2 linked regions of the Sporosarcina pasteurii genome follow. The main gene of each other region encodes a partner of the protein of the gene in region 2 in a complex. Links are inferred from orthologs where the notes say so. Each region holds a gene or a part of one and is shown on either strand. Other genes may lie near its edges. The genes, in order: smc and AB1H92_RS08845.

Evidence for each region.
Region 1: the proteins of AB1H92_RS08845 (region 2) and smc are in contact, whole or in part, in a crystal structure (PDB 3ZGX), measured with the Bacillus subtilis proteins. The link is inferred for Sporosarcina pasteurii from one-to-one orthologs.

The regions. Positions count from the first base shown.
Region 1 is NZ_CP160452.1:2,117,411-2,130,155, forward strand. What follows is about bases 4,303-8,456. They hold smc (chromosome segregation protein SMC), read right to left. Parts: upstream 8,058-8,456; coding sequence 4,503-8,057; downstream 4,303-4,502. Other genes in these bases: ftsY (signal recognition particle-docking protein FtsY), read right to left, coding at 4,303-4,481; rnc (ribonuclease III), read right to left, coding at 8,079-8,456. Outside these bases: tRNA (guanosine(37)-N1)-methyltransferase TrmD, read right to left, coding at 1-297; ribosome maturation factor RimM, read right to left, coding at 297-812; AB1H92_RS09990 (KH domain-containing protein), read right to left, coding at 1,076-1,309; rpsP (30S ribosomal protein S16), read right to left, coding at 1,325-1,597; ffh (signal recognition particle protein), read right to left, coding at 1,710-3,065; AB1H92_RS10005 (putative DNA-binding protein), read right to left, coding at 3,077-3,412; more of ftsY, read right to left, coding at 3,480-4,302; more of rnc, read right to left, coding at 8,457-8,819; AB1H92_RS10025 (acyl carrier protein), read right to left, coding at 8,960-9,196; fabG (3-oxoacyl-[acyl-carrier-protein] reductase), read right to left, coding at 9,401-10,147; fabD (ACP S-malonyltransferase), read right to left, coding at 10,144-11,091; phosphate acyltransferase PlsX, read right to left, coding at 11,088-12,080; transcription factor FapR, read right to left, coding at 12,077-12,661. UniProt on the Bacillus subtilis protein: Required for chromosome condensation and partitioning.
Region 2 is NZ_CP160452.1:1,892,910-1,898,220, reverse strand. The notes cover bases 2,385-5,311. They hold AB1H92_RS08845 (segregation/condensation protein A), read left to right. Parts: upstream 2,385-3,429; coding sequence 3,430-4,194; downstream 4,195-5,311. Other genes in these bases: AB1H92_RS08835 (D-alanyl-D-alanine carboxypeptidase family protein), read left to right, coding at 4,789-5,311; scpB (SMC-Scp complex subunit ScpB), read left to right, coding at 4,187-4,792; AB1H92_RS08850 (DUF309 domain-containing protein), read right to left, coding at 2,875-3,387; AB1H92_RS08855 (GNAT family N-acetyltransferase), read left to right, coding at 2,510-2,878. In the rest of the region: AB1H92_RS08865 (spore germination protein), read left to right, coding at 1-807; lysA (diaminopimelate decarboxylase), read left to right, coding at 881-2,209. UniProt on the Bacillus subtilis protein: Participates in chromosomal partition during cell division. May act via the formation of a condensin-like complex containing Smc and ScpB that pull DNA away from mid-cell into both cell halves.

The sequences.
Region 1 (12,745 bases), 230 kb from region 2 along the record:
CGCTTTTCTTTGAGAAAAACGTTCTCCTTGCGGACATAATAAAATAACGCGTGGTTTGGCTGTTACTTCCTCCGTAACAGCTTCTACCGCTGCAAATAACGGTTCAGGTTTCAATACCATTCCTGCCCCGCCGCCGTACGGATAATCATCCACTTTACGATGTTTATTCTCTGAGTAGTCCCTGAAATCTGTAACACCAAACTCGACCGCTTCTTTTTCTTGCGCTTTTTTCATGATCGAGGAATGTAAAACTCCTTCAAACATTTCCGGAAACAAACTAAGAATATCTATTTTCATCATGATAACAATCCTTCAAGGGGATCAATCACAATTTTTTTATTGTCGATATCGACCTCTTTGACAACGTCCTCAATGTATGGAATATAATGTGTCTTTCCAGTTTCAGGCTTCACACTCCAAACATCATTAGCCCCCGTAGAAATGATCTCGGTAACTTTTCCAATTTCTCTACCTTCAAGATCAACTACATTGCAACCGATGATTTCATGATAATAAAATTCATGCTCATCTAACTCCCCAAGATGCTCTTCTGACACTTTTAAGATACCATCGCGGTACTTTTCTACATCGTTGATATTTGAATGGTTTTCAAACGTTAGTAAATCGAAATTTTTATGTTTTCGATGTGTTGCTACAGTTAAGTGGATAGGTTGTTTACTTTTAGGTAAGAAAAGCCCTAATTTACTTCCAATTGCATATCGCTCTTCAGGAAAATCTGTACGGGACATTACACGGACCTCTCCGCGAACACCATGCGTGTTGACAATCTTTCCTACGTTATACCAGTTCATCATTTACACCTTCCTTATATCAATTACGCCTCGGCGTAATTGCGTCGGGATTTTGAATTGAGGCCAACACGATGTTGGTCATGCAACCGTTGCCGCAGGACGCGGCGCTCTTAGGTTGCCTTCCTTAACTCCTTTCAAAATCCCTGACATCCGCCGGAGGCTTAACTTGAATCAGCAGGGAGTTCAAACTCCCTGCTGATTCAAGTTAAACTGTTAAATAAATTTTAAAAAGGAAGGAACCTTAAGCTCCTTCCTTTTCAATATCAATCTATAATATCGACAAAAACTCTTTTTCCGTGGTGACTGCCTGCTGCTGAATAAACAATCGTGCGGATTGCTTTCGCAACGCGTCCTTGCTTTCCGATTACTTTACCCATATCTTCGGCATTAACGGAAAGTTTATACGTAACTCTGCTTTCCCGTTCATCCATCGTTATCTGAACGTCGTCAGGATAATCGACTAATGGTTTAACAATCGTTTCAATCAGCTGCTTCATGTCTACCCCTCCTGATTATTTACCATGTTTAGCATTATGGAATTTTTCCATGATGCCTTGGTCAGAAAACAGGTTGCGCACTGTGTCAGATGGTTGTGCACCGTTCTGTAGCCACTTTAGCGCTAGCTCTTCATCGATTTTTAACTCTACCGGGCTTGTAAGTGGATTGTACGTTCCAACTGTCTCGATTTGACGACCGTCACGTGGTGAACGTGAATCTGCTACTACAATACGATAGAAAGGAGTTTTCTTAGCTCCCATACGTTTTAAACGAATTTTAACTGCCATTTTTTATTGCACCTCCGAATAGTTTCACACAAGAACTTATATTAACAAGCTTTTTTGTGTTTGTAAAGTGTTTTCTCTTAACACCTTAAAATTATTTTCAAATCATCGTTTCTCACCTAAAAAAAGAGTCGAGACCAGGCATTTTCATACGTTTATTTCCTTTTTGTTGCATATTTGTCATCTGTTTAACCATTTTCTTCATATCGTTAAACTGTTTTAACAAACGGTTTACTTCTTGAATAGATGTACCCGATCCTTTTGCAATACGTCTACGTCTGTTTGCATTAATAATTTCGGGTGTAGTACGTTCCGCAGGCGTCATCGATTGGATAACTGCCTCAACGCGTCCCATCTGCTTCTCATCTACTTGAGCATTTTCCAAGCCTTTGATTTTATTGGCACCTGGCATCATTTTCAATAACTCATCAAGCGGACCCATTTTTTTCACTTGTTGTAATTGGTCTAAGAAATCATCAAGCGTAAAGGTCTGGGTACGGAATTTCTCTTCCATTTCCTTCGCTTTTTCTTCATCCACATTTGCTTGGGCTTTTTCAATAAGTGACATAACATCACCCATCCCAAGGATTCTCGAAGCCATTCTTTCTGGGTGGAATGGTTCAAGGGCATCCATGTGTTCACCAACCCCGACAAATTTAATCGGTTTCTCTGTTACAGAACGGATTGAAAGCGCAGCTCCACCTCTTGTATCACCATCAAGTTTCGTTAACACAACACCAGAAATTCCAACTGTCTCATTGAAGTTTTGCGCTACGTTGACAGCATCTTGCCCCGTCATTGCATCGACAACAAGAAAGACTTCATCAGGAGTGGCCAGTTCTTGGATATCTTTAAGTTCTTGCATTAATGTTTCGTCAACATGCAATCTACCTGCTGTATCGACAATGACAACATCATGATGTTCTTTTTCTGCCTGTTCCAACGCTTGCCTTACAATGTCCACAGGCGAAATATCCGTTCCCAGCGAGAACACTGGTATCGTTAATTGTTTGCCAAGTGTTTCTAATTGCTGAATTGCGGCCGGTCGATAAACGTCTGCTGCAACAAGGAGCGGCTTTTTATTATGACGTTTACGTAATAATGCAGCAAGCTTTCCGGTAGTTGTCGTCTTACCGGCACCTTGTAAACCGACCATCATAATAACGGTTGGTGCTTTTCTAGCGAATTGGATTGGCTCTTGTTCGCCACCCATTAAATTCGTTAATTCATCTTGAACAATTTTTACAACTTGCTGTCCAGGCGTTAAGCTTTTTAACACATCTTGCCCAACAGCCTTTTCACTTACTTTTTTTACGAATTCACGAACGACCTTTAAGTTAACGTCCGCTTCAATAAGTGCAAAACGAACTTCACGCATCATCTCTTTAACGTCTGCTTCGTTGACTTTCCCTTTGCCCCTAATTTTTTGGAGCGTTCCTTGTAGCCTCTCAGCTAATCCTTCAAATGCCATGGCGACGCCTCCTACTCATGATCTTTTAATGCGTCCAATAAACGCTTTATCTCTTCTGATTGAGCTGATTCATCTACTAACATTTTCTCCATCTTTTCAATGATTTCTAATCGCCTTTGAAATTTGGAAAACAAATTTAATTTTTGTTCATAGTCTTCTAACATTGCTTCCGTCCGTCGAACATTATCATACACCGCTTGTCTAGATACATTGTGCTCATCAGCTATTTCCCCTAGTGACAAGTCTTCCAGATAATATAATTTCATATATGTTCTCTGCTTATCTGTCAAAAGTGATTGATAAAAATCAAAAAGGAAGTTAACACGTGTCGTTTTTACGAGCGACATTTTTGCCACCTCAACTTTTTATTCCAACGTAAAGCATAGTATGAACTCTTCATGCTGTCAAGCTATTTTACTTGTCTTCTTCCTCAACCTCTTGTTCGAGCCCTTCAGCAAATAATCCATAGACATACTTCTCTGGATCAAACGGTTGTAAGTCATCGACACCTTCGCCAAGGCCGACAAACTTCACTGGAATATTTAACTTATTTTTGATTGCTAAGACAATTCCACCTTTTGCTGTACCGTCAAGTTTCGTTAACACAATCCCTGATACATTAGTTGCCTCTTGGAATGTTTGTGCTTGAACAAGTGCATTTTGGCCTGTCGTTGCATCTAGCGCAAGCAATACTTCATGGGGAGCCCCAGGAACTTCACGATCGATGACACGATGCACTTTTTCCAACTCATTCATCAAGTTCACCTTATTTTGAAGTCGGCCTGCCGTATCACAAATTAAAATATCAACGTTTCGATTTTTGGCTGCACGAATTGCATCGTACATAACTGCCGCCGGGTCTGAGCCTTCAGATTGGCGAATGACTTCTACCCCTGTTCGCTCACCCCATACGACTAATTGATCGATTGCCCCCGCACGGAACGTATCTCCAGCTGCTAACATGACAGATTTACCTTCTGCTTTAAAACGAGAAGCTAGCTTTCCAATCGTCGTAGTTTTCCCAACACCATTTACACCGACCATTAAGATGACGGATAATCCTTCCTCTTGTAAATTGAGCTCTCCATTGCTCTCCTCACCCGCTTTATAAATCTCTACAAGTTTTTGAGAAATAACAGATTGGATGCCCTCCGTATTTTTGATGTTTTTCCTTTGCACTTCAAGTTTTAATTCATCAATAAGTTCCATAACTGTTTCAAATCCAACGTCTGCTTGTAAAAGTAGATCCTCGAGTTCTTCAAAAAACTCTTCATCCACTTCCCTAAACCGAGCGACAAGATCATTAACTTTAGATGTAAACTGGTCGCGTGTTTTCGTCAGTCCTTCTTTAAACTTTTCAGTAACTGCTTCGTTCGTTCCAGTAATCTTTTCTTTTAACCTTCTAAAAAATGACATTTTCTAACCCCTCTCTTCTGATTACATCATCACTTCTTCGGGTACTTCCGATAATTTAACGGAAATTAGTTTGGAAACGCCTGATTCTTGCATTGTAATTCCATATAAAACATCTGCGCCTTCCATTGTACCTTTCCTATGCGTGATGACAATAAACTGCGTCTTATCTGAGAACTTTTTTAAATAGTTGCTATATCTAATGACATTCGCTTCATCAAGTGCGGCTTCAACCTCATCTAATATACAAAACGGCACAGGACGCACTTCTATGATGGAAAATAGTAGCGAAATCGCTGTAAGCGCCCTTTCTCCGCCAGATAAAAGACTTAAGTTTTGCATCTTTTTGCCTGGCGGTCTAGCAACGATATCAATACCCGTATGCAGTAAATCAGTCGGATCTGTAAGAATCAGGTCAGCATTTCCGCCTCCGAACATTTCTTTAAACACATGTCTAAATTGATTTTGCACGGCATCGAATGTTGCTGAAAAACGGATACTCATCTCATGATCCATTTCCGACATCGCTTCTTGCAAAGTCTCTTTCGCCTCTAATAAATCATTACGCTGTGCAGTTAAAAACTGATGACGTTCAGACACTTCTTCATACTCTTGCACTGCGCTTGGATTAATGGGGCCTATACTTTTAACTTCTTGCTTTAATCTAGCCAATTGATTGCGTTTCTCTTGTTCATCAAAGTCTAAACTTAATTCATCGTCTGGTCGTAACCCGTATTCATGAAGCAATTTTTGAGTAATCGTTTCATAAGTCACTTCAAGTCGGGATAACTCAATGGTTTGTTCATGAAGTGTCGCATTTAGTTTCTCTGCATGATCGCGCAGTTGGCGTAAATGTGTTTCTTGATGATTTTTTTGAACGACAATTTCTGAACGACTTTTTCTCACTTCAGCAATCGATTTTTCAATTTGTTGTTTATCTTTTGCTGAACGCTCAATTTGTGCGGCTATCTCTTCAGCTGTTACATGTTCTCGCTCTTCATCTGTTAAGTATTCTAACTCTTGTTGTAACAAGTTCATTTTATCAATCGAAGCCTGATTGGACGCTTCCATATCTGTTATCGCTCTGTTTTGGTAGGAAAGTTGTTCACGTAAAATTGCCGCTCGCTCCCGGAGTTCTGTTAACTGGGCCGTAAGTGCGGCTTCTTCATTTCGCCAATCTCTAGCAAGACGTTCTAGCTTTGTAATTTCTGCTTGTAACGATTCAAGCGTCTTTTTTAACGTTGCATGAGCTGTTTCCAGTTCATTTTTCTTGTCCATTAATTCCGAACCAGCTGTTTCAGCTCCAATTCGACCAATCTCAACTGCTTCTAATTCGCTTTTAACAGTATGTATGGCCATATCGCATTCACGGACATCTGCTTCGGCAGTGGCCATTTCTAGTTGTAAAGCTTCAGATTGTTTGCGGAAATGCTCTACGTTCTGCATATACTCAGCGACTTTCAATTTCGTGTCACTAATCGATTTGTTCCCTCTTTCAATAGAGGCAGACATTTGCTCAACTTGTTTTGTTAACGTTTCAAGTTCAGCCCTTCTAGAAAATACTGAGGAACGACCTTGAGCGCCACCACCCGTGAGCGATCCACCCGCATTCACAATATCGCCATCTAAAGTTACAACACGGTAACGATAATTTAAAGCCTTAGCAATCGCGGAAGCTCCGGCGAGGGATGAAGCAACAAGAACATTTCCTAGTAAATTTTCAGCAATGATTTTATAAGTCGGTTCGACGCGAATGAGTCCATCAGCAATCCCGACAAATTCTGGATGTTGGGCTATCGTTTGGATAGTAGATTGTTGGATTTTTCGAGAACGCATCACATCTAACGGAAGAAATGTCGCTCTTCCTTTGTTTTGTGTTTTTAAATAACCAATTGCTTTTCTAGCATTCACTTCGGAAGAGGTTACGATATGCTGCATAGCTCCACCGAGTGCTGTTTCAACCGCTTTAACATAATCATTTTCAACAGTGATTAGTTCGGCTACAGCACCTTCTATACCGACTAATTTTCCAGCTTCACGTGCGACAAGTACTTCTTTTACACCTGAATAAAACCCTGAGAAATCCGCCTCTAAGCTTTGCAACGCACGTAAACGGCCTTGCATTTCATGTTGTTTATTATGAGCTTTTTGAAGTAGCTCTTGTTTACTTCTTAAATCATCTTCATGCTTTTTTAATTCAATTGCATCGTTTGTATAGTTTTTTGATGCTTCTTTTGCTGATTTCTTTATACGGTCTAATGCTTGTACTTTAAGTTTCTTATCCGCATTTAACGCTTCTAATCTATTTCTTAAGGATACCGTCTGCTCATTAATTTTCTGAGAAGATGTTTTTTCCCCCAATAGACGTTCCTCGATATGCTTTAGTTCATTTCGAATGGTCGCTTCTTCATTAAGTCCGTCAATATAAGATGACTTTAACTCTTCAATCTCATGCTCAGTTTCTTTAACAGAGCGAGTCAACATTTGAGATGTGTCTTTTATCTCCGCTTTTACTTCTTCATATTCTTTATTTAGGACAGTTACATTATTATAGGATTCTTTTATTTTTTCTTCTAAATCCGCCTGTTCAGCTTTTGCGCTCGTAAATTCAGTCTGCACCCGTTCGATTTGTAAACTAGCATTTCGTTCCTTCTCGACGGATAAGAGACGCCTACCTTCCCACTTTTCAGTTTCTGCGCTTACTTGGACAAGTTTTTGTTGCAATGATTCAAATTTTTCCTCTTGCTGATCCAGTAGCTTTTTTATCGCGGAAGATTCAACTTCATTTTTTTCTATCGCCTCAGCTAATACTTCTTTTTCCGCACGTTGTTTTTCTACGGCTATCAACTTTTCTCGCAATTTTTCATGTAACTTTCTGGCATCGTAATTGAGTAGTAATATATCCGCTTCTCGAACATCTCCAGAGATTTCCGCGTGCTTTTTAGCCGCTTCAGCCTGTTCTTTAAGCGGCTCTATTCTAATATCAAGTTCTTTTAATATATCAAGCACGCGGTCGAGATTATCTGATGTCTCAAACAGTTTATGTTCTGCTTTACGTTTCCTTGTTCTATATTTTAATACGCCTGCAGCTTCATCAAAAATATTTCTGCGATCTTCCGGACGGCTATTTAAGATTTCATCGACGCGTCCTTGAGAAATAATCGAAAATGCTTCTTTCCCAAGTCCAGAATCCATAAATACATCCGTAATGTCTTTTAATCTGCATTGCTGCCTATTTAATAAATAAATACTTTCACCAGAGCGAAAGACACGTCGCGTAACGCTAATTTCAGTGTAATCTAGGGGAAACAAACCTTTACTATTATCAAGAATTAACGTGACTTCTGCAAAGTTAAGTGGCTTTCTAGAATCACTCCCCGCAAAAATCACATCTTCCATCTTGGCACCACGTAAAGATTTCGCCGATTGTTCGCCTAATACCCAACGGATCGCATCGGTAATATTACTTTTTCCACTACCATTGGGTCCGACGACAGCTGTAACGCCTGGCACGAAATCTACACCTATACGTTCTGCAAATGATTTGAACCCTATTATTTCAAGCCTTTTTAAAAACATCTAAATCTTCTCCTCAACCTGCTAGCTCTTAAGTTCTGCAATTGCATGTCGGGCCGCTTCCTGCTCTGCTTCTTTCTTCGACCTACCTTTTCCGGTACCGAGTGTTTCTTCATCTAACTGTACAACAGTGATAAATACTTTTGCATGGGCAGGGCCCTTTTCCTCTACTACTTCATAATGAAGCTGTCCATTATTCGTTTGTTGGACAATTTCCTGTAACCGACTTTTATAATCCATCACATGCGAAAAAGCACCGACACTTACTTTTGGAAATACTACTTTTTCAAGAAATGCGGTTACTGCTTCCATGCCTTGATCAGTGTATAGCGCACCGATGAAAGCTTCAAAAACATCTGCTAAGAGAGCCGGACGTGTTCTTCCACCTGTCTGTTCTTCCCCTTTACCTAAAAGAACATAACGACCAAATTCAAGTTCATTCGCAAAGGAAACAAGTGCTGGTTCACAAACAATTGCAGCCCTTAACTTTGTCAATTCACCTTCACTCATCGTAGGTTCAGTCGTATAAAGAAACTGGGAAACACCTAACTCTAACACTGCATCCCCTAAAAATTCAAGTCGCTCATTATCCGTATATTTTTTTCTTCGATGCTCATTCACATATGATGAATGCGTAAATGCATTGTATAAAAGTGACACTTCCTCAAATTGAATCGCAAGTTTTCGTTGCAATTCCTCAAAGTCTTTTCGAACTGTTTGTGGAAGGATCATTTTAGGATTCGTTGTTGTACGTTTACTTGTCATAAGAACGATTCTGCCTTTCCTACGTAATGTATATAATTTTACCTTTTTCAACGACCAGTTGCAAAGTAAAAAAGAGACGCTTCCATCCATTTCAAAGGAAAAGGATAAAAGCGCCTCAGCTAAATTGCATTAGCTTCTAATTAGTTCACTTTTGTTTCGATATATGAAACTGCATCGCCGACAGTTGCAATTTTCTCTGCATCATCATCAGAAATCTCCATATCGAACTCATCTTCTAATTCCATTACAAGCTCAACTACGTCTAGTGAATCTGCACCGAGATCATCACGGAAAGATGCTTCTGCTTTAACTTCGCTTTCATCGACACCTAGACGGTCTACGATTACTTTAGTTACTCGTTCAGTTACTGTTGCCAAATTTGTCACCTCCCCTCAATGATTAAGTAAAAGCGTAAGCGCCTGGTCAGAGACGACAGGCATAAGGCGGTTTGGCGAAGCGGCGCTCTTTGCCGCACAGCCGAAACGACTTATGACCCGAGTCTCTAGGCGCTGAAGCTGGATAGTAAAAGCATAGGCTTCGAAACTGGATATAACTATGTGAAAGGCGCTCCCCTTCACTACTTACATCACCATTCCGCCGTCAACATGGATGGTTTGTCCTGTAATATAATCTGCGTCTTCCGATAGTAAGAATAACACAGTCTTAGCGACATGTTCAGCATTCCCTAGTTTCGCTAATGGAATCGTCGCAAGCATTTGTTCTTTTACATCTTCGCTTAATGCATCGGTCATTTCTGTTGTAATAAATCCTGGCGCTACTGCATTGACATAGATATTACGTGATGCCAATTCTTTCGCTGACGTCTTCGTTAATCCGATTACCCCTGCTTTTGCCGCCACATAATTTGCTTGTCCTGGATTTCCTGAAACACCAACGATGGAAGCAACATTGACAATTTTACCTGCACGTTGGCGCATCATTTGACGTGTAACACCTTTCGTGCAGAGGAAAACGCCTTTTAAGTTAATGTCAATGACATCATCCCACTCGTCTTCTTTCATTCGCATGAGCAAATTATCTTTTGTAATTCCAGCGTTATTTACAAGTATATCAATTGAACCGAATGTTGCAATTGTCTCGTCCACTAAGTTTGTCACACTATCCGCGTTAGACACATCTGCTTGGATTGCAAATGCTTCTCCGCCTGCTTCTTGAATTAGTTGAACAACTTCTTCTGCTTTTTCTTTACTGCCGCTATAGTTGACCACTACTTTAGCGCCTTCACGCCCTAACTGAAGTGCAATTTCACGCCCAATACCGCGCGAAGCACCTGTGACGATTGCTGATTTCCCTTCAAATCTACTCACTTTGACCACCCTTTCGAAGCTTCCAATACTTCCGCTAATGATTGCTCATCGTAAACCGATAACACGGTTGCTTTTCTATCAATCTTCTTAATTAAGCCACTCAACACTTTACCTGGCCCACATTCGATAAAATGTGTCACACCATTTTCTAGCATTGTTCGAACAGAATCTTCCCAACGTACTGGAGAATATAACTGTTCGACGAGTAAATCCTTTAACTGGTTGCTATCCTCAACAATCTCCGCATTAACATTCGCAATGATTGGTGGTGTTGCGTCATGCATTGTAATTTCATCAAGCGTCGCCTTAAGTTTCTCAGCAGCCGGCTTCATAAGCGAAGAGTGGAATGGACCACTCACATCTAACGGAATGGCTCTTCTAGCTCCCGCTTCTTTTAATTCGTGACAAGCTTTTTCAACGCCTGCTTTCGTTCCGGAAATGACGATTTGGCCAGGGCAGTTCAAATTCGCTGGTTGTACAGCATCCCCGCTCTCTGTAATCTTATTCGTAATTTCGGATACCGTTTCAGCATCCAATCCAAGGATAGCCGCCATCGCACCAACACCTGCTGGTACTGCTTCATTCATATACAAACCACGTTTATGAACAGCTAATACACCTTCTTCAAACGTAAGAACACCTGAAGCTACGAGCGCTGTATACTCACCAAGACTATGGCCTGCTGTATAATCTGGTTGAATTCCTTCTTCTTTTAAGCGACTCGCAATCATCGCGCCTACAGTTAACAATGCAGGTTGCGCATTGTAAGTAACTGTCAATTCTTCCTGAGGCCCTTCTTCAATTAGTTCACTTAATGAAAAGCCTAGTACACGGTCAGCATTCGTAAAAAACTCTTTACTCTGCTCATGATTCTCTACTAACTCAGTACCCATTCCTACTTTCTGAGAACCTTGTCCAGGAAATACGAAAGCAATCTTCGTCATTTTGTTAACCCCTTCCCAATCGTTTCATGAATCGTTTCTGTCACTTCATATTGCACCATTGTTCTTGCTTGGCGAATTGCATTATAAATTGCACGGGCATTTGACGAGCCATGCGCTTTAATAATTGGAGCTTTTAGGCCAAATAACCCTGCACCGCCATATTCGGAGTAATCCATTTTATTTTTCAATCCGCCTAACTCGTTCTTCACAAGTGCAGCAGATAGTTTAGTTTTCATCGAGGACATATACACTTCTTTAAGCATTGTGAAAAAGCCAAGTGCAGTTCCTTCAATTGTTTTCAATACCATATTGCCTGTAAAGCCGTCTGTTACAATTACATCGGCCGCTCCCATTAATAGATCACGGGCTTCAACGTTTCCAATAAAGTTGATAGGCGCTTCCGAAAGAATATCAAACGCTGCTTTCGTTAATTCGTTTCCTTTGCCTTCTTCTGTCCCAATATTTAACAGCCCAACTCGAGGCGTTGCAATGCTGCGAACTTTTTCTGCGTAAATACTTCCCATTACGGCATATTGACCAAGATGCTCCGGCTTCGCGTCAGCATTTGCACCGAGATCCAGCATAACAAAGCCTTGGCCGTCTACTGTTGGTAGCGTCGGTGCAAGTGCTGGTCTCTCAATCCCATCAATTCTACCGACAATAAATAGGCCTGCCGCCATGAGTGCTCCAGTGTTTCCCGCCGAAACGCCCGCATTCGCTTCATTTTCCTTAACTGCTTGCGCCATGCGTACCATCGACGCATCTTTTTTTCGGCGAATTGCACGAACAGGTTCATCATCTGGCTCAATAACTTCCGCACAATGAATGACCTTTAAACGTTCATGCTTTTGTAAATAAGGCGCCATCTTTTCTTCATCACCATAAATATGTATATGTATATCTGTAAATTCATTCAAACTTTCCAATGCACCTTGAATAATCTCGCCTGGCGCATGGTCGCCACCCATTCCATCTAAAGCAATAATCATTGTTTATCCTCCTGCTTCTTATCCGTCGTGCGGTACATATAGAATTGTCCTGTAAATACAAGAACATCACCTACAGTTGACTCTACTTTAACCAAGGTACGTCTCTCTTTTACAGTTTCCTTGATTACTTCTGCACGTGCAACAACTCTATCACCGGCTTTGACAGGTTTAAGAAATTCAATATTGGATTTAACTGTCAATGCCAGGTCATCATCCATGACCGCAACAGCTAGTGAATTTGCTTGTGCGAACAAATGATGCCCTCTAGCAATTCCATTTCGTTGAAAAACATGGTCCGCAGTCACATCAAAAATCGAGATGGCGCTAGCATCGAGTTTAATATCAATAATATCGCCAATCACTTCATCTGACCCTAAAGACTTTACTTCTCCGGCCATTGTCTGTGTAGCGACTTGCTTCAAACGTTTACGTAATTCCGGAATTCCACATTCAAGTCGATCCAATCGGATTGTTTGAACACTAACCTCAAAATGTTTGGAAAGGTCTTCATCTGTTACAAATGGATTTTCTTCTATCAATTTCCCCAGACGTAGTTGCCTTTCTTTCTTAGGCATTCGCACATACTTCACCTTCCGATTTAGCACTTGGTACTAATATCAGTATATAAAGAGAGGTATCAGAATGCAAGAAATTTATAAATGCAC
Region 2 (5,311 bases):
GAATTTTTGTTTAAACAAAGATTTCATCCAATGCCGTTTTGCCGTTTCACGGAAAGGCCGGACATCTGTGCTGCACATTTATTGGAAGGACATATTGCTATTATCGTTGATACCTCTCCATCCGTAATGCTTGTGCCGGCAACACTTTTGCAACATTTACAACATGCGGAAGAATATAGGCAGGCGCCGCTAATCGGTACGTTTGTAAGGTTAACGCGTTTTATAGGGGCTGCTTTAAGTTTAATACTTTTACCATTTTGGTATTTAGTTGCAACTGAGCAACATTATTTGCCCGATTTTCTAAGTTATATAGGGCCAAAGGATATTGGTGAAGTGCCCTTGTTGGTTCAGCTGCTTACGGCGGATGTGGGGATAGAAATACTGAGAATGGCGGCAATACATACGCCATCACCGTTATCCACTGCGATGGGACTTGTGGCAGCCATTGTGATTGGACAAGTGGCAATAGATGTTGGTTTGTTTACGCCTGAAGTTGTGTTGTATGTTGCAGTGAGTGCCATTTTAACTTTTGCGATACCATCTTTTGAACTGAGTATTACGACAAAAGTATTTAGGATCATAATCCTTCTTTCAACTGCGTTACTTGGGGCACCAGGATTTTTCCTATCGCTGGCTGTTCTATTCTATTATTTATGTTCATTGAAACCAATGAACGTGCCGTATATGTGGCCTGTTGTACCATTTTTCCCAAATGCCATGTTGCGGGTGTTAATTCGATTCCCGATGACTGCAGATGTGCCGCGACCATTTATCACGCACTCGCCAAATCGAGATCGACTCAAATAGAACTTTGCAAGTTCTCCTCAGTTTGTGATAAAATTCGAATAAGTTCAGAATAAAAAAGAGGGGGAGAGCCGCGATGCTTCTCTATGGAACACAAGAGGTCAATGAAAAAGGACATTTGACAATAGGCGGAGTGGACAGTGTTGATTTAGTGAACACATATGGCACTCCGCTTATTGCATATGATATTGCACTGTTTCGTGAACGTGCCCGAGCTTTTAAAGAAACCTTTCGAGCAGAAGGGATTCAGGCACAAGTGGCGTATGCAAGTAAAGCATTTTCATCCATTGCAATTTATGAAGTTGCACAACAAGAGGGGCTTTCTCTTGATGTTGTATCGGGCGGAGAACTTTATACAGCTGTGCAAGCTGGTTTTCCACGTGAACGAATTCATTTTCACGGAAACAATAAAAGTGAAGCGGAATTAGAATATGCTTTTGCTGAAAAAGTAGGCTGTATCGTTGTCGATAACTTTTCAGAAATCGAGTTGATTAAAAGAATTTCGGCAATGCGTAAACAAGAAATGGATGTACTCATTCGAGTGACACCTGGCGTTGAGGCGCATACGCATAACTATATAACGACAGGGCAAGAAGATTCAAAGTTTGGATTTGATTTGAAAAATGGACAAGCAGATGAGGCATTTTATCGACTGCATAATGTTGAATACATTCGAGTGTTAGGGATGCATTGCCATATCGGCTCTCAAATTTTTGAAACAACTGCATTTCGTTTCGCGGCAGAAGCGCTTATGAACAAAATGATTATGTGGCGCGATGAATATAACTTCATTTGCCGTGTATTAAATTTGGGTGGCGGTTTCGGCATTCGCTACACAGAAGAAGATGCACCACTCGCACCTGCTAAGTATGTAGAAGAAATGGCTTCCGTTGTATTATCGATGACCCGTCAACATCAATATCCAATGCCAGAAATCTGGATTGAGCCAGGCCGATCTCTAGTAGGAGATGCTGGCACTACGCTATACAGATTGGGAAGTATGAAAGAAGTTCCTGAAATACGTACATATGTCGCGGTGGATGGTGGGATGTCAGATAATATTCGACCGGCATTATACGGGGCGGAATATACAGCAGTGACCGCAAATCGAATGGATGAACCTCAAACAACTGAAGTAACGATTGCTGGAAAGTGTTGTGAGTCCGGAGATAAACTCATTGAACAAGCATTAATTGCGCGGCCTCAAGAAGATGATATTATTGCAACATTTTGTACAGGAGCGTATAGTTACTCAATGGCGAGCAATTACAATCGTTTGCCTCGACCAGCTGTTGTTTTTGTCGAAGATGGAATGCATCAACTCGTTATTCGCAGAGAAACCTACGAAGATATTACGAGACTTGACATTCCATTACAGGCAGTAAAGCGAGGGGACACAATTTGAGGAAGCGAAACATATTTTTATTCCTTGGCATTCTTGTCATGGGTCTTATATGGGGTGCAGTGTATTGGTACTTTATCGCACCATCATTTGGTCCTGGCTCAGGATCGTGATTTAGAAAATATAATTTGATAAATTCTTTAGCCAAAGGGCGGTAAAATTCCTGTCTAAAACCTTTTGAGGAATTTAGTAATTTTTGGAAGGTCAACTGCCCGTAAAGGCCCGATTGGTTCAACTAACAATCAGCGAAAAATCGTCGCTGATTGAAGTTTCACTTTATTAGAAAAGAAGGGATCCATACAGATGCTTATACGTTACAAAAAGACTTATGAGAAGATTGCAATGGGTCTGCTTTCGTACATGCCAGAGGATCAAAGTGTGAAAGCATTGCAAGAGACAATTCAACAATATGAGACGGATGATTTGTGGGAATTGTATCTTTGGAAAGACGGAGAAGATTTTATAGGCCTACTAGGGATTGAAATGGGCATAGATACTTTTACTTTACAGCATTTATCTGTAAACCCGTCGTTTCGAGGAGAAGGATTTGGTAAGGAAATGGTTCAAGCAATACAAGATCGTTACCCAGATAAGAAATGTCAAAGCACTGAAGTTACAGAGTCATTTTTAAAAAAATGTACGCAAGAGGAAAGTGGAGGGGCAGATAACTAACGTCTGCCCTTCTTTTTTTCGTTCCGAAGACGAATAATTTCGGTCCGATCTCGTAAGATATGTTTATGGATGATGGCATCACTCTCTAAAGGTAAAAGTTTCATGAGCGGCTCTTCCGCCTCAACAAGCGCATGAAGTTTAGGTGAAGTAACTGAAATGGAAAAGCTAGCAAAAGGTTGCTCACGCTCAATCTCATCAATACTCTTCTTCACATGACTATAGAGGGATGGAAAATCAATACCTTCAGTATAATCAATATAGCGTTCAGATATTATATTAAATTTATCTTTCGCTTTTTTTAAGGTTCGTAGTGCTCCAATGCGATTACCTCTACGCCAATGATACAATCCAGTTGAAAGCAAAATATATCCTGTCAGTGGATGTTCTTTCGTTCTCCCCGGGAATGTATTCCAATATTCTTCGAGTACTTCATGACATTCAAAAAAATCTTGATTCTTATTAAAATAAACAATAAACTTTACAAAGTATGGATGATATAACGGTTTCAAATTATCATATCCTTTAACTGTGAGATGGGTAGGTGGTACGACATGTCCTATAAAGTTCGACTAGAAGTATTTGAAGGACCTTTAGATTTATTGCTCCATTTAATTAACCGATTGGAAATCGATATTTATGATATTCCAATGGCGGAGTTAACAGAACAGTATATCGAACATTTGCATGCAATGCGCGTATTACAGCTTGACGAATTAAGTGAGTATCTCGTATTGGCAGCAACTTTAATAGAAATTAAAAGTAAAATGCTCCTTCCTATACATGAAGATGAAGCGTTTGGTGATGAGGACAACTTTGAATTAGAGGAAGATCCACGTGATGAACTTGTCGCACGTTTAATTGAATACCGCAAGTATAAAGAAGCTGCCGAAAGCTTAAAAGATTCTGCGGACGACCGAGCTGAATATTTCACAAAGCCGCCAGAAGACATCGCGCAATATGGCGAGGTTGTTTCTGTCGGTCAAGAAGAAAGTTTAAATGTTTATGACCTCATCGGTGCATTTCAAAAAATGATGGACCGGAATCGACTTCGTGCGCCTCTTACCGCTAGTATAACAAAAACAGAGCAGTCTGTTGGTGAGAAGATGGATAACATCATGGAGAAGCTCGTCAAAAGCGGTGGTAGTTGTGATTTTTATGCGCTATTAGAAAGTAGAGATACGGGGGAGCTTGTGATTACATTCATGTCATTATTGGAATTAATGTTACGGGGGGATATTATTGTTATCCAAAACGATAATTTTGAAAATTTGACGGTATCGTATTTGAAAGAAGGCGAAAGTGTTGTGCATGAATAAAAGGTTATTAGGAATGATTGAAAGTTTTTTATTTATTGCAGGTGATGAGGGACTGACATTGAAACAACTCACCGCATTAACTGCTGAAGATGAAGCAACAGTGCTTCAAGCGCTTCAAGATTTACTAGATACTTACGAAGAAGAAATATATAGAGGAATCACATTAAAGCATTACGGTGGAGCGTATCGCCTCGTGACAAAGGCAGAGTTTGCTGAGGATATTAAAAGGTTACTGGAAAATCCTTCTCCCCAAACAATTACAAAGGCTTCGCTTGAGGTGCTGGCCATTATTGCGTATAAACAACCTGTGACGCGAGTAGAAATAGATGATCTTCGAGGTGTTAAAAGTGAGGGGCCATTACATACACTAATTTCAAGAGGATTTATTATGGAGAAAGGTCGATCGGAAGGAACTGGGCGTGCGATTTTATATGGCACAACAGATTTATTCCTTGATCGATTTGGTCTCAAATCTATTGCAGATTTACCTCCGCTTAAGTTAGAAGAAGATGACGAGGTAGAAAGTAATGATTTATTCATGACACAATTTCAAGAAGCATTTGAAATCGACAATGACGGAGGAGGAAATGATACTTGAAGCGGGCAAGTATTCTTGTCTTATTAGTTTCATTGTTTGTTCTATTCGGTGGTAAAACGGTGAAGGCAGGGTCTTCTTGGGCGGTAATTGACGCAGATACAGGGAGATTATTAATGGGTTCCAATGAAAATCTCCAACTGCCGATTGCAAGCTTAACTAAAGTTTGGACTGCTTTTACTTTGTTGGAAAGCGGTGTTCCACTTGGGGAAACGACAATTTCATCAGCCGCTGCATCTGCAGAAGGATCATCGATTTACTTGGAACACGGTACGAAAGTTGATGTTGAAAGTCTTTTATACGGACTCATGCTTCGTTCAGGAAATGACGCCGCGTATGCACTCGCGGAATATGGGGGCGGCTCATTAGAAGGTTTTGTCGATTTGATGAATGAAAAGGCATTGTATTACGGATTAAATGATACTTATTTTACAAATCCATCTGGCTTGCATGACGATAGGCATTTATCTACAGCTTATGAAACAGCATTAATGATGCGCTATGCCATGCAAAATGAAAAGT